4 regions of the Kitasatospora sp. NPDC056138 genome follow, and region 2 is predicted to be linked to each of the others. Evidence: riboswitches for the same ligand, from Rfam matches in the RefSeq annotation. Region 2 holds a riboswitch; each other region holds the start of a gene.
The links. Region 2 has a riboswitch for cobalamin ahead of ACFC1R_RS25330 (HoxN/HupN/NixA family nickel/cobalt transporter). Riboswitches for the same ligand answer to the same signal wherever they lie in the genome.
Positions count from the first base shown of each region.

Region 1 (2,191 bases), on a different contig from region 2:
CCCAGGCACAGCAGGTAGGCGACGGCGAACAGGGCTCCCATGGCCGCCCCGAACAGGATCATGCCGGTCCCGATGCCGACATTGGCCTGGACGGTACGGCTGAAGAGGTCCGGTCCGGCGGCTTCCACCGGAAGGCCGGCGGCCTTGTCCAGCAGTTCCTGGGCGGCGTCACGGCCGCTCTCGTAGTCGATGGCCTGGTTGATCTGCGGCTCGGCGAAGATCCGCGCGAAGACGAACGCGAGCAGGCCGGCCACCGCGCCGGCCAGCAGGCCGCGCAGGATGATTCTCTTTTCCATGATCAGCTGTTGTCCCGGCCCCGGTCAGTGGCAGGGGAAGCCGAGGAAGTGGCGGGAGTCGTGGACGAATTCGTGGATGTGCATGTCGTTCCCGAAGACGGAGACAGCACCCTGGTCGACGCCGATGAAGTAGTAGGCGAGGAGTGCGAGGAGCGCGGTGCCGATCAGCCACAGAGCGGCTCTGGCATTGGGGACCACCACGGGCGTGGCGATGGTTCCGGGCGCGGACAGACTGCTCACAGTGAGCCCTCCTAGCGGGATCGTGCGTCCCTGTTCGTTGGAGCGGGCGTGACGGGGAGTGTCTGACTTGCCCACTGCCCGGCGGGCGGTGGACTCACAGTGGCGCGACCGCGCCGGATTCGCACCGGCTTCCTCGAACCATCACTTGTAAGGGGAGGTTAAGGGCGGCTTGTACGAACGGTCAACGCCTTCGCGGCACCCCGGGGCCGCGACGGCCACGGCTTTGGGACACGCCGGGTGCTGCGCCCCGGCGCACACCGGAAGCCGGCCCGACGACACCGCAGGCCGCTTCGCCACCAGTTGACGGACCGTCACTTCTGCGGCAGGGTCACACCCGGGATGCGGTGAGCATCCGAGACCACGGTGTGCAGGAACCCGGTGCGATTCCGGGGCGGTCCCGCCACTGTGACCGGGGAGCGACCCCGGCCGACGACCGCTGTGCAGCGGTCGGAGGCCCCGGGACGCGTGGATCCGGGAGTCAGAACACTGACCCGTGGTTTCTCCGGAGGTCGGGGCGCGGACCCCACGAGGAGGTTCTGCGGTGTCATCGGTCAGGGCTGCCCGCACGGCGGCCGTCGACGTCGTCCTGTGCCGCGGCTGCTGCTGCGGCAGTGCCGCGAAACGGCCGGGCACCGACCACCTGGGTCAGCTGTCCGCACTCGCCGAGGCCGTCGAGGACCTCCCCGCCGCGAACCTGGTGGTCACCGACTGCCTGGGACCGTGCGAACTGGCCAATGTCGTCGTCGTCCGCACCCGGGGGCGGCTTCCGGGCGAACGGCCGACCGCACCGGTCTGGCTCGGCAACGTGACCGACCCCGCCGACACGGCCGGCCTCTGCGCCTGGGTCCGGCGGATCGGGCTCGGCATCGAGCGGTTCCCGCACGACGGACCGCTGCCGCCCGCACTGGAGTCGCTGCGCATCCCCACTCCCGGCCCCCGGCGGACCATCAGGACGAGGAGGACGGCGACGGCGACGGGACGGCCGGCCCTGGCGGACAGCACGGGGGGCACCCGGCAGAGGTCGTGAACCCTGCCGGCCGGCCGGCTGGCACTCCGGGTACCCTCCAGTGCAGCGAGTTCAAGGTCACACTCCTGGGCACTGATAGAGCCGGGCTGACGAGCATTAACCTTCCCCTATGACGGTCCTGCCCCATGGGCTCCCCCTGGCCGCCGAGTTCCCGGACGCAAGCCGTGAGCGGTGGCAGCGCCTGGTCGAAGGCGTGCTGCGCAAGTCCGGTGCGCCGGACGCCACCGGTGTCCAGGCCGAGGAAGTCCTCTCCAGTGAACTCCAGGACGGACTACGAGTCCGTCCGCTGTACACCGCCGAGGACGGCTCGGCCGCCGCCGGCTACCCGGGCTTCCCCCCGTTCGTCCGGGGCGGTCGGCCGCAGGGCGCGGCGGTCTCGGGCTGGGACGTGCGCCAGCGCCACACCGATCCGGATCCCCGGCGGGCCAACGAGGCCGTGCTCGCCGACCTGGAGAACGGCGTGACCTCGCTCTGGCTGGAGGTCTCGGACACCGGCCTGCCCGCGACGGCCCTGCCGGACGTCCTCCAGGGCGTCTACCTCGACCTGGCCGCCGTCGTCCTCGACGCCGGTGCCGGATTCGGCCACGCGGCCGAGCAGTTGCTACGGCTGTACGAGGAGCGCGGGGTC
Region 1 is NZ_JBHJVK010000016.1:68,527-70,717, forward strand. Features, by position in the region: gene ACFC1R_RS13260 (CbtA family protein) at 1-296, opposite strand, end outside; gene ACFC1R_RS13265 (CbtB-domain containing protein) at 321-536, opposite strand; cobalamin riboswitch at 572-694, opposite strand; cobalamin riboswitch at 905-1,025, shown strand; gene ACFC1R_RS13270 ((2Fe-2S) ferredoxin domain-containing protein) at 1,078-1,563, shown strand; gene ACFC1R_RS13275 (methylmalonyl-CoA mutase family protein) at 1,673-2,191, shown strand, end outside.
Region 1: it holds a riboswitch for cobalamin, as region 2 does, so the genes downstream of both, ACFC1R_RS13270 ((2Fe-2S) ferredoxin domain-containing protein) here and ACFC1R_RS25330 (HoxN/HupN/NixA family nickel/cobalt transporter) in region 2, are expected to answer to the same signal.

Region 2 (2,191 bases):
AAGCGCCAGTAGCCGACCGCCGCCACCCAGACCACGACGAACAGGCCGACGATCACGAACCCGACGTTGTCCAGGCTCAGTCCGGCGATCCAGCCCGTCACCGGGTCGGTGAGGTCGAGCTTCTCGTGCAGCACGCCGACCAGTTCGATGGTGCCGATGATGAAGGCGACCGCGATCGACAGGCCGGTGATGGTCAGGTTGTAGTACACCTTGCGGACCGGGTTGGAGAACGCCCACTGGTACGCGAAGTTCATGAAGGTGCCGTCGAGGGTGTCGAACAGGCTCATCCCCGCCGCGAACAGCAGCGGCAGGCAGACGATGGCGTACCAGGGCAGACCGGCCGCCGCGCCCGAACCCGCCATCACCATCAGGGTGACCTCGGTCGCGGTGTCGAAGCCGAGACCGAGCACCATGCCGACCGGGAACATCTGACCGGGGCGGGTGATCGAACGGGTGGCACGGGAGAGGATGCGGTTCATCAGACCCCGCGAGTTGAGGTGCGCCTCCAGCTCGCTCTCGTCGTACCGGCCCGCGCGCATCGCCCGGAACACCTTCGCGATGCCCACCAGCGCGGCCAGGTTGAGCGCCGCGATCAGGTAGAGGAAGACCCCGGAGGCGGTGGTGCCGACCATGCCGAGCACCTGGTGGGTGGTCGACTGATCGTCCATCAGCGTCCCGGCCAGCGCCGCGCCTCCGGCCACCAGCGCGGCCATCACCACCACCATCGAGGAGTGCCCGAGCGCGAACCAGAAGCCCACCGAGACCGGGCGCTTGCCGTCGGCCATCAGCTTGCGGGTGGTGTTGTCGATGACGGCGATGTGGTCGGCGTCGAAGGCGTGCCGCATGCCGAGGGTGTAGGCGGTGATGCCGAGGCCGACCCCGTAGACCTGGGTGCCCACCTCGTACTTCTCCGGCACCACCAGGAAGATCAGGGTTCCGAAGGCCAGCACGTGCATGGCCAGGATCACGGCCATCAGACCGGCGGTCCGCACCGTGTCCTCGCGCTTCCAGCGGAAGGCCGGCAGGGCGGGGGCCGCCGCCGGGGCGGTCTCGATTCCGGGCAGGGTCATCTGCGGGTCACGCTCCAGCACCTCGTGGATCACTTCGTGAGATGCCGTGGCCGGTCTCCTGGCTGACGGGTCGAACGCACCCGCACCCGGCCTTCCCGGACGCGGCTGCGTCCAGTGGCCGCCCGGCCCTGGCAGGGACGGGGATGGTGCCGGTACTTCCCGATCACAGTGGCGAGGGCCGCTCCGGTCTGAGACCCCTGAGGGTCTGTCACCGGTCTTCCCGAACACCACGGCGGGGACAACCGTAGGGGTCCGCGCGCCACCGCTGCAAGCCTGCACAGCTGTGCAGGTGTCCGGTATCACAGGGGTCTGCTGCGAGAATGCGAGGCATGCATCTCGTCCCCGCCGACCGCGCCGACCGCAGGACCATCGACGGGCACCGGGTCTGCGAGGCCATCGCCGCGATCGGCGACACCGAGCACGTCCGGGCCTGGGCCGAGCGCTTCGCCCTGCTCGCCGACCCCGGACGGCTCTCGCTGCTGCTGGCCCTGTACGAGACGGGACCGCTCGCCGTCACCGACCTCGCCGTCGCCACCGGAATGCGCGACCCCGCCGTCTCCCAGGCGCTGCGGCTGCTGCGCGCCGGCGGGCTGGTCAGCGGCGAGCGCGACGGGCGGATCATCCGCTACCGGCTGGTCGACACCGCCGTCGCCGAGGTCCTGGCCCACGGGGTGCTCGGCCACCAGGACTGACCCGGCCGCACAAGTCGTCCGTCCCGCGTCGCTTTATGCCTGATACATACCTTGTATCCTTTTGGTGTCACCCGACAACAGCCCGGGTTCGTCCCCGCAGGCAGGCGAGGGAGGCCGACATGGCAGCGGAGCCCGACCGGAGCACTCCGGAGAAGCGAGGACGCCTGAGCCGCCCCCTGGTGCTCTCCGCAGCCGTCGCACTGGTCGACCGGGAGGGGCTGGCCGCGCTCACCATGCGCCGCCTGGCCGCCGAGCTGGGGGTGGAGTCGATGGCCATCTACCGCTACACCCCGGGCAAGGAAGCCCTGGTGGACGGTCTGGTCGAAGCCTTCTTCGCCGAGGTGAACGCCCTGCTGCGGACCTCGGCCGAGGCCACCGAACCGGCCGAGGGCGGCCAGGCCTGGCGCGCGGAGCTGCGCCGCATCGCCC
Region 2 is NZ_JBHJVK010000046.1:10,195-12,385, reverse strand. Features, by position in the region: gene ACFC1R_RS25330 (HoxN/HupN/NixA family nickel/cobalt transporter) at 1-1,070, opposite strand, end outside; cobalamin riboswitch at 1,101-1,317, opposite strand; gene ACFC1R_RS25325 (ArsR/SmtB family transcription factor) at 1,400-1,762, shown strand; gene ACFC1R_RS25320 (TetR/AcrR family transcriptional regulator) at 1,882-2,191, shown strand, end outside.

Region 3 (2,191 bases), on a different contig from region 2:
CGATCTCGACCGAGACGTCCTCGATGTCGACGCGCATCAGCGGCCTCCGAAGGCGTAGCTGCGGCGGCGCATCAGCAGCAGGAAGCAGGGCACGCCGAGGACGGCGGTGATCACACCGACCGGGAGTTCGGCGGGGGCGAGCAGCAGTCGGGAGATGACGTCCACCCAGACCAGCAGGACGGCTCCGGCGATCGGGGCGATCGTCAGCACCCTTCGGTGGCCGGCTCCGACCAGCATCCGCACCAGGTGCGGGACCATCAGGCCGACGAAGCCGATCGCGCCGCTGACGGCCACCACGGTGCCGGTGACGGCGGCGGTGACCAGGAAGAGCCGGCTGCGCAGCCGTCCGGCGTCCACGCCGAGGGCGGCGGCGGTCTCGTCGCCCATGGCGAGGGCGTCCAGGCGGCCCGCCGTACCGAGCAGGTAGGCGGTCCCGGCGAGCACGCAGCCGGCGGCGATCGGTACCGATCCCCAGGTGGCGCCGCCCAGGCTGCCAAGCAGCCACATCATCGCCGAGCGGGCCGCCTCGCCGCGTTCGGCGCCGAAGACCATCAGCGCGGTGACGGCGGAGAAGCCGTACGCGAGCGCCGTTCCGGTCAGCACCAGGCGCAACGGGGTGAGGCCGTGTGCGGTCCGCGCGACGGCGTGGACCAGGGCCATGGCGGCCAGGGCGGAGAGGAAGGCGGAGGCGGAGAGCGCCCAGGCCCCGAGCGAGGCGAAGGCCCCGAGCAGGAGTACGGCGTTGGCGCCGACCGAGGCGCCGGAGGAGATGCCGAGCACGAACGGATCGGCGAGAGCGTTGCGCACCATGGCCTGGACGGCCACTCCGGTGACGGCCAGTCCGGCGCCGACGGTGGCGGCGAGCACGGTCCTGGGCAGCCGGATCTCCCAGACGATGGTGTAGGCGGCGGCGTCCTCGGCCGCGATCCGGCCTCCGGTCAGCCCGGCCTGCAGGAGGTGCAGGGTCCGCCCCCAGGGGAGGTCGGCGGCGCCGAGTCCGACGCCGCAGACCAGCGAGAGCAGCAGGGCGGCGGCCAGTCCGAGGCCGAGCGGCAGGACCGGGGTACGGCGCGGCGGGGGCGAGGGCGGGGACGGCGGCGGTGCGGGTCGCGGATCGGCGGCCAGGGTGCTCACGGTGGGGCGCCTTCGGGTCGGGCCGTGTCCGTGCCGGGGGCGGCCCGGCGCCGGGGGGCGGCACGGACGCGTGCGTCCGCGCACGGTGGCGCCGTGCGGCATCCCCTCGCAGTCCACGGCGAGTTGACGGGAGGTCGTACGTCGCCGAGGGCGATCGGGCTTGCGGGGGCGGGCCCCGTCCACCGTTGCGGGTCAGCGCCGGATTCTCACCGGACTTCTCCCCCGGGACGTACCCGAAGCATAGCAAGGCTCGCCTTACCTGTAAGGAGTGGACTCCCCATGCACCCAGGACATCCTCCGGAAACCTTCACACCTTCAGGGGTAGTCCGGCGTCGTCGGGTTGTGTTCCGCCGGAACCGGGGTACACGCACCGCCGCCCGAAGCGGTACCCGAGGGACGACGGAGGCATCCCGTGGCGGAGCTCGACGGAGTCGGTCATCAGCAGCGGCGCGGCCCGTCCGGAGCGGGGGCGGCGGCCGGCGACGTCCGCACCGACGTCCCGGCCCGGCTGGACCGGCTGCCCTGGTCGTCCTGGCACTGGCGGATCGTCATCGGCCTGGGCACGGTCTGGATCCTCGACGGCCTGGAGGTGACGATCGTCGGCAACATGGCGGGGCGGCTCTCCGACCAGGGCAGCGGACTCGCCATCAGCTCCGCGCAGGTGACCACCTGGGCGGCGGCCCTGTACGTGGCGGGCGCCTGCTGCGGGGCGCTCTTCTTCGGCTGGCTCACCGACCGGCTCGGGCGCAAGAAGCTCTTCATGGTGACGCTGGCGGTGTACCTCACCGCCACCGCCGTCACCGCCTTCTCCTGGACCGCCTGGTTCTTCTTCCTCTGCCGGTTCTTCACCGGGTTCGGCATCGGCGGTGAGTACGCGGCCATCAACTCGGCGATCGAATAACTACATTCGGGCACGAACGTGGATCCGCCCAACGACCCGATGGTCCTCCACCCAAGCCGTCGATCTGGCGCGTTGCTGCTCAAGTGACCTTGGCGGTACCGGAGGCAGCCGATGTCCTCCACGCACCAGCCACGGGATCCCCGAGGTGGAGATCGT
Region 3 is NZ_JBHJVK010000042.1:55,433-57,623, forward strand. Features, by position in the region: gene ACFC1R_RS24125 (ABC transporter ATP-binding protein) at 1-37, opposite strand, end outside; gene ACFC1R_RS24130 (FecCD family ABC transporter permease) at 37-1,125, opposite strand; cobalamin riboswitch at 1,266-1,386, opposite strand; partial or broken gene ACFC1R_RS24135 (MFS transporter) at 1,547-2,032, shown strand.
Region 3: it holds a riboswitch for cobalamin, as region 2 does, so the genes downstream of both, ACFC1R_RS24130 (FecCD family ABC transporter permease) here and ACFC1R_RS25330 (HoxN/HupN/NixA family nickel/cobalt transporter) in region 2, are expected to answer to the same signal.

Region 4 (2,191 bases), on a different contig from region 2:
GCGGCCGCGGCCAGGGTCCGCCACTGGGCGGCGCCGACCCGGCCGAAGCGCAGGCCGACCGAGAGGCCGCCGGGCAGCACGCCCGGCGCCGGGGTCGCGCCCGGCAGCGCGGGCAGGGCTTCCGGGCCCGGGTCGAGCAGCTGCGGCACCTCACGCAGGTGCCAGGCCGCGGTGCCGGTGGCCCGCAGCGCGCGCAGGAACTCCTCGGCGGCGGCGAGGGCGTGTTCGACCGCCTGACCGGGGGGCACCCGGCGGGCGGTGGCGGCGCGTCCGAGGCGCAGCAGGGCGCCGCCGTCCGCGGTTGCGATCAATGTCACATCGGCGTCCAGGGCGGCGGTGTCACCGCGCCCGTCGTCCAGGGCGAACAGGAACTTGCCGGAGAGCTGCGCCGCCGGCCCGCTCGCGCAGAGCCGCCGGTCGAGCTCGCGCACCCAGGACTGCACGTCCGCGTGGCCCAGCCCGTCGAGCCCGGCGGCCGGGGAGGCGACGATGTTGCGGACCCGCTCGTGGGTGTCCGAGGGCAGCAGCCCGGCGGCGCGCAGCCGGCTCCCGAGTTCGCGGCCGCAGTCCGAAGGCAGGCCGCGCAGTTGGACGTTGCCGCGCGAGGTGGTCTCCAGCTCGCCGTCGCCCAGCTCCTCGGCGGCGTCGGCGAGCGCGAGTGCCTGACGGACCGTCAGCAGGCCGCCGGGGACGCGGATCCTGGCGAGCGCGCCGTCGTCGGCGGTATGCAGACGAAGGGCCCCCGGGCAGGCGTCCGAACGACCGCGGTCGGGCGCACCGGGGCCCGCTGCGGCGGCGTCGGGTGTGGGTGGCATGGCGGCGAGCATACAGATTGCCGGTCCGGATGCAGCGTCCCGCCGATCACACTTCCGGTCGGCACTCCCCCAGCTCAGCCCCACCCCGTACGATGCTCCCGGACGGTCCTGGTGGGCCGTCCACGCCAGCGACGGCGCCAAGGGGAGGAAACCGGTGCAAACCCGGTGCGGTCCCGCCACTGTGACCACGGTTCACGCCGTGGGAGCCAGGAACTCCTGCCGTCCTCCATGCTTCCCCGGCCTCCGGCCGGGGGGACCCCCCGGGGCGCGGACCCCGAGGAAGGCCTGAGACCTATGCGCTGCCGCGTGCCCGTACGGGCTGCCGCGACCCGCCCGCCCTCGGACCCGGCCCCGGCCGGGCCGCGGAGACGCTCCGGGCGCCCTGAGCCGACGCTGACGTTTTCCGCTCCCTCGCTCCCCCTTTCGCCGCTCGCCTGCCGCCCATCGTCCTCGGCGGCGGCGCGCCCTTCGGCTCGGAGCACCGACCTGGCCGGGAGGGCCTTCGCATGATCCTGCTGCTTTCCACCTCGGACACCGATCTGCTGAGCGCCCGTGCCTCCCGGGGCCCGGTCGGCTACCGCCTCGGCAACCCCGCCCGGCTGACCGCCGGGGACCTGCCGGCCCTGCTGGAGGGCACCGACCTGGTGGTCGTCCGGCTGCTCGGCGGCCGCCGGGCCTGGGAGGAGGGCCTGGACGCGCTGCTCGCGGGCCCGCGCCCGGTGGTCGTGCTGACGGGTGAGCAGGCGCCGGACGCCCAGCTGATGGAGCTGTCCACGGTGCCCGCCGGGATCGCCGCCGAGGCGCACGCCTACCTGGCGCACGGCGGCGCGGCCAACCTGGCCGAGCTCGGCGCCTTCCTCTCCGACACCGTGCTGCTCACCGGGCACGGCTTCGCGCCGCCCGCCTCCGCCCCGGCCTGGGGCCCGCTGGAGCGCACCCCCCGGAACGCGGACGGCCCGGTCATCGCGGTGCTCTACTACCGCGCCCACCACATGAGCGGCAACACCGCCTTCGTCGAGGACCTGTGCCGGGCGATCGAGGACCAGGGCGCCCGCCCGAAGCCGCTGTACTGCTCCTCGCTGCGCGGCGCCGAGCCCGAGCTGCTGGCCGAGCTGGGCCAGGCGGACGCGATCGTCACCACCGTGCTCGCGGCCGGCGGCACCCGCCCGGCCGACGCGCAGGCGGGCGGCGACGAGGAGGCCTGGGACGCGGGGGCACTCGCCGGGCTCGACCGCCCGATCCTCCAGGCGCTGTGCCTGACCTGGTCCCGCGCGGCCTGGGAGGCGAGCGACGACGGCCTCTCCCCGCTGGACACCGCCACCCAGGTGGCCGTCCCCGAGTTCGACGGCCGGCTGATCACCGTCCCGTTCTCCTTC
Region 4 is NZ_JBHJVK010000037.1:17,123-19,313, forward strand. Features, by position in the region: gene ACFC1R_RS22180 (cobalamin biosynthesis protein CobG) at 1-815, opposite strand, end outside; cobalamin riboswitch at 902-1,054, shown strand; gene cobN (cobaltochelatase subunit CobN) at 1,322-2,191, shown strand, end outside.
Region 4: it holds a riboswitch for cobalamin, as region 2 does, so the genes downstream of both, cobN (cobaltochelatase subunit CobN) here and ACFC1R_RS25330 (HoxN/HupN/NixA family nickel/cobalt transporter) in region 2, are expected to answer to the same signal.